2 linked regions of the Collimonas fungivorans Ter331 genome follow. The protein of the gene in region 1 interacts with the protein of each later gene in a pairwise test. Links are inferred from orthologs where the notes say so. Each region holds a gene or a part of one and is shown in the gene's direction. Other genes may lie near its edges.

Region 1 (2,996 bases):
TGGCGACACGGCTGATCCGCGGCTGGACTCACTTGGAACGGCAAAAAGGCGGTATCGGCTTACGCGGACCAGGTGAAACCCAGCTGGAAACCGACCGCCGTTTGCTCGGCGACCGGGTCAAGGCCTTGCGCGCCAGGCTCGACAAGCTGCACCGGCAACATGCAACGCAACGGCGCGCACGCGGGCGCAGTGCCACTATCTCGATTTCGCTGGTGGGTTACACCAATGCCGGCAAATCGACCTTGTTCAACGCGCTGGCGAAAGCCGGCGTGTATGCGGCGGATCAGCTGTTCGCCACGCTGGACACCACATCCAGGCGGGTTTACCTGGGCGAGGCGGGCAGTGTGGTGATTTCCGATACGGTCGGCTTCATCCGTGAGTTGCCGCATCAACTGGTGGCCGCATTCCGGGCGACGCTGGAGGAAACCATCCATGCCGATCTGTTGCTGCATGTGGTGGATGCTGCAAGTCCGGCGCGCATGGAGCAGATCGAGCAGGTGAACCTGGTGCTGAAAGAAATCGGCGCCGACCATATTCCGCAGATTCTGGTGTGGAACAAGATTGACGCAGCGGAACTGGAGCCGGCGGTCGAACGTGATGAGTATGATAAAATTCAGCGAGTTTTTGTGAGCGCGCAAAAAGGGCTGGGCCTGGATTTATTAAGGCAGGCCATCGCCGAATTCGTGACCGGCAACCCGCCGGCAGCGGCATATTCGGCGCCGGCCGCGGAAAATACGCAGCAGCAGGTGTAAAGCCATTGTTAAGCCGTTGTTTCAAAAGTAAGCGCCTCTAACGAGCATTCCAACCTATTTGTTTTATTTACTTAAAGATAACGATCGAATGCTTGGTACCTTATTCAAAAAACTTGGTGTGAAATTTTCGTTGAACGACCCGCAATGGGGCCGGAATTCGCAAAATGACAACAAGCAAAACAATGACGGCAAAAAGCCGAATAACGGCGGCCCGCCTGACTTGGACAAGCTGTGGCAGGACTTCAACCAGCGCCTGGCGCGCCTGCTGGGCAATAAAAACGGCGGTGGCGGCGATTCCAGCGGCGGCGGCTTCAATCCGGGCAGCGCCGGGATGGGAATCGGCGTCGGCGCGATTGCCGCCGTGGTGGCCTTGCTGTGGCTGGCCAGCGGTTTCTTTACCGTGCAGGAAGGCCAGACCGGTGTTGTCATGACATTCGGCAAGTACAGCCATTCGACCACCCCAGGTTTCAACTGGCGCTGGCCTTACCCGATCCAGAGCCATGAAATCGTCAATGTTTCCCAGGTGCGTACGGTCGAGGTCGGCTATCGCGCCAACGCCAAGAACAAGCAGCCCAAAGAAGCCCTGATGCTGACCGATGACGAAAACATCATCGACATTCAGTTCGCCGTCCAGTACACGCTGAAGAGCGCATCGGACTGGGTTTTCAACGTCCGCGATCCGGAGGAAACCGTGCGTCAGGTGGCGGAAACCTCGATTCGCGAAGTGGTCGGCAGGAACAAGATGGATTTCGTGCTGTACGAAGGCCGTGAAAAAGTGGCGCTCGACACCAGCCAGCTGATGCAGCAGATCCTGGACCGCTATAAGGTCGGCGTGCAGATCACGAATGTCACGATGCAGGGCGTACAGCCGCCGGAGCAGGTGCAGGCAGCGTTCGACGACGCGGTTAAAGCAGGCCAGGACCGCGAGCGCCAGAAAAACGAAGGCCAGGCTTACGCCAACGACGTGATTCCAAAGGCGCGCGGCGCGGCTTCGCGCCTGCTGCAGGAAGCGGAAGCGTACAGCGCCCGCGTCACCGCCAATGCCGAGGGCGATGCCTCGCGCTTCAAGCAAGTGCTGACCGAGTACCAGAAAGCGCCGGGCGTGACGCGCGACCGGATGTACCTGGATACCATGCAACAGATTTTTGCGAACACGACAAAAGTAATGGTTGATGCTAAAAGCGGGAGTAATTTATTGTATTTGCCACTGGATAAGCTGATTTCGCAGTCGGTGGCCAGCGCCGTGCCGGGCGCGGCGGCAGGCAGCGCCGGGACCAGCGCATCGTCGTCGACGATGAAGGATGGCGCCAGCACGGTCGAAACGCGGCCGCAGCCGGACGACCGTTCGCGCGACAGTCGCGACTCGCGTGATCGGGAGGGCAGATAATGAATCGCCTTATCTCCCTGCTGATATTCGTATTCGCCGCGCTGTGGCTGCTGTTTTCGACCATCTTCGTGGTCGACCAGCGCCAGTACGCGATCCTGTTCGCCTTCGGCGAAGTGAAACAGGTGATCAACCAGCCTGGCTTGCATTTCAAGCTGCCGCCGCCGTTCCAGAACGTGCTGTTCCTCGACAAGCGCATCCTCACCATCGATCCGCCGGATACCGACCGTTTCATCACGGCGGAAAAGATGAACATCCTGATCGACGCCTTTGTGAAATGGCGGATTACCGATCCGAAACTGTATTTCGTCAGTTTCGGCGGCGATGAAAAACGCGCCCAGGACCGCATGTCGCAAATCGTCAAGGCGGCCTTGAACGATGAAATCACCAAGCGCACGGTGCGCGAAGTGATCTCCGGCCAGCGCGGCAAGGTGATGGATTCGATCCGCAGCAAAGTAGCGGAAGAGTCGAAGCAGATCGGCGTCGACATCATCGATGTGCGCCTTAAGCGGGTTGACTATGTCGACCAGATCAATGCGTCGGTGTACGACCGCATGAAGTCCGAGCGCCTGCGGGTTGCCAATGAATTGCGTTCCACCGGTTCCGCGGATTCGGAAAAGATCCGCGCCGATGCCGACAAGCAGCGTACCGTGATCCTGGCGGAAGCTTATCGCGATGCGGAAAAGATGCGCGGCGAGGGCGATGCCAAGGCTTCGCAGATTTACGCCCAGGCATTCGGCCAGAATCCGGAATTCTACAAGTTCTACCGTAGCCTTGAAGCTTACCGCGCCAGCTTCAAGACCCGCCAGGATCTGATGGTGATTGATCCGAACTCGGAATTCTTTAAATATTTCCGTAGT
Region 2 (2,908 bases), 700 kb from region 1 along the record:
AGCGCCTGCTGGAAGGGCGCAAGGTGGACCTGGTCTTGTCCGACATGGCGCCCAACCTGTCCGGCATCGCCATCTCCGATGCGGCGCGGGTCGAGGAAATTATCGATTTGGCAATTGAATTTTCGCAGCAGCACATGAAGCCCGGCGGCGCCTTGCTGGCGAAATGTTTCAACGGCACCGGCTACAATGAGGTGCTGATGAAATTCCGCCAGGAGTTCAAAACCGTGGCTTCCAGGAAGCCCAAAGCCAGCCGCGACAAGTCTTCGGAAATCTTCTTGCTTGGCAAAATATTGAAAAATCCGCGCTAAATAGCAAGTTTTCCTTGATTTATCGTGGGTACGTCCACATATCCTGCCTAGCAAGCCGTATCTATTCCGAGTAAAATCTAAGGAATACCTCGAAGCCGTACCTCGAAGCTGTACCTAAAAATAGGCGCGCAGCGCGTCCAAGGAGTTCTAGTGAACAATATGTTTTCCAAAGCCGCCATCTGGGTGGTCATCGCCCTGGTGCTTTTCACCGTATTCAAGCAGTTCGACGGCCGCGGACTGGCCAGCGGCGCCGGGCCGATTGCCTACTCCGATCTGATCACTGAAATCCGGGCTGGGCATATCACCGATGCGACGATTGAAGGCGGCAACATTGTCGCCAGCACTTCGGACGGCAAGAAGGTGAAAACCGCCATTACGGCGCTGGATCGCGGCCTGATCGGCGACTTGGTCAACAACAATGTCAAATTCGAAGTCAAGCAGCCGGAAGAGCCATCGTTCCTGCAGCAGATCTTCATTTCCTGGTTCCCGATGATCCTGCTGCTCGGGGTCTGGATCTTCTTCATGCGGCAGATGCAGGGCGGCGGCAAGGGCGGGGCGTTCTCGTTCGGCAAGTCGAAGGCGCGCATGCTGGATGAAAACAGCAATACCGTTACTTTTGGCGATGTTGCCGGTTGCGATGAGGCCAAGGAAGAAGTGTCCGAGCTGGTCGATTTCCTGCGCGACCCTACCAAATTCCAGAAACTGGGCGGTCGTATTCCGCACGGCGTCCTGCTGGTCGGTCCACCGGGTACCGGTAAGACCTTGCTGGCCCGTGCGATTGCCGGTGAAGCCAAAGTGCCGTTTTTCACCATTTCCGGTTCGGATTTCGTTGAAATGTTCGTCGGCGTCGGCGCATCGCGCGTGCGCGACATGTTCGAAAACGCCAAGAAGCATGCGCCATGCATTATCTTCATCGATGAAATCGATGCAGTCGGCCGCCATCGCGGCGCCGGCATGGGCGGCGGCAATGATGAGCGCGAGCAGACCCTGAACCAGATGCTGGTCGAGATGGACGGCTTCGAGGCCAATTCCGGCGTCATCGTGATCGCTGCCACCAACCGTTCCGATGTGCTCGACAAAGCGTTGCTGCGTCCGGGCCGTTTCGACCGCCAGGTCGTGGTCGGCCTGCCGGATATCCGCGGCCGCGAACAGATCTTGAACGTCCACATGCGCAAGGTGCCGATTTCGACCGACGTCAAGGCCGATATCCTGGCCCGCGGCACGCCTGGTTTCTCGGGCGCCGACCTGGCCAACCTGGTCAATGAAGCGGCCTTGTTTGCTGCCCGCCGCGCCAAGCGCCTGGTGGAGATGCAGGATTTCGAGGATGCCAAGGACAAGATCGTCATGGGTCCTGAGCGCAAGTCTGCCGTGATGCGCGAGGAAGAGCGCCGCAATACGGCGTATCACGAATCCGGCCATGCGGTGGTCGCCAAACTGCTGCCGAAAGCCGATCCGGTGCACAAGGTCACCATCATGCCGCGCGGCTTTGCCCTGGGCCTGACCTGGCAATTGCCTGAGCATGACCGCATCAACATGTACAAGGACAAGATGCTGGAAGAAATCGCCATCCTGTTCGGCGGCCGTATTTCAGAAGAGATTTTCATGCACCAGATGTCGACCGGCGCTTCGAACGACTTTGAACGCGCCACCAAGCTGGCACGGGCGATGGTGACGCGTTACGGCATGTCCGAGACCTTGGGCACCATGGTCTACGAAGATACGGAGCAGGATGCGTACTTCGGCCGTTCGTCCTCGAAAACAGTGTCGGAAGCCACCCAGCAAAAAGTCGATGCCGAGATCCGCAGCATCCTCGACCAGCAATACGCCTTGTCGCGCCGCCTGCTGGAAGAAAACAAGGACAAGGTCGAAGCAATGACCAAGGCCCTGCTGGACTGGGAAACCATCGACGCCGACCAGATCAACGACATCATGGAAGGCCTCGAGCCGCGCCTGCCGAAAGCCGGCAGTTCGGTGCGCAAGGCGCCCGGCGACAATCCATCCGGCGGTGTTTCGCCGAATGCCACCGCGCCGGCCTGATCCGGTCCGGAGCGCCTCTGGCGTCGCAGCTTGTGAAATAACCGTCAGCAAGGGTGAGGAGCAATCCTCGCCCTTTTTGCTTATTTTCGTGCCTTTCTTTCGTGCCTTTCGCGCCCTCAATTTAACTTCCTATATGCAACAATATTTTCAATGCGGCCGCTACCGGCTGCCGGTCAACACGCCGCAGGCGCGGCCGCTGGTGATGGGCATACTTAACATCACCCCCGATTCGTTTTCCGACGGCGGACAGTTCCACTCCCTCGAATTCGCCTTGTCGCATGCGGAGCAGATGATCGCCGACGGCGTCGACATCATCGATATCGGAGGCGAATCGAGCCGTCCCGGCAGCCCGGCGCTGTCGCTGGAAGAAGAGCTGGACCGCGTCATGCCCGCCATCTACGCCCTGCGCGATTGCGGCAAGCCGCTCTCCATCGATACCTACAAGCCAGCCGTGATGCGCGAAGCGCTCGCCGCCGGCGCCGACCTGATCAACGATATCAACGGTTTTCGCGCACCTGGCGCCCTGGAAGCAGTGAGCGACAGCGATTGCGGTTTGTGCGTGA

What was found. Proteins that work in one complex are often made in the same cells at the same time.
Region 2: the proteins of hflK (region 1) and ftsH interact in binary tests that used the Escherichia coli proteins (3 or more experiments, as listed by UniProt). The link is inferred for Collimonas fungivorans Ter331 from one-to-one orthologs.

Annotation. Positions count from the first base shown.
Region 1 is NC_015856.1:2,262,478-2,265,473, forward strand. What follows is about bases 1-2,989. They hold hflK (FtsH protease activity modulator HflK), read left to right. Parts: upstream 1-840; coding sequence 841-2,139; downstream 2,140-2,989. Other genes in these bases: hflX (GTPase HflX), read left to right, coding at 1-752; hflC (protease modulator HflC), read left to right, coding at 2,139-2,989. Also shown: more of hflC, read left to right, coding at 2,990-2,996.
Region 2 is NC_015856.1:2,967,152-2,970,059, reverse strand. What follows is about bases 1-2,901. They hold ftsH (ATP-dependent zinc metalloprotease FtsH), read left to right. Parts: upstream 1-458; coding sequence 459-2,345; downstream 2,346-2,901. Other genes in these bases: folP (dihydropteroate synthase), read left to right, coding at 2,479-2,901; CFU_RS12885 (RlmE family RNA methyltransferase), read left to right, coding at 1-308. Outside these bases: more of folP, read left to right, coding at 2,902-2,908. UniProt on the Escherichia coli protein: Acts as a processive, ATP-dependent zinc metallopeptidase for both cytoplasmic and membrane proteins. Plays a role in the quality control of integral membrane proteins.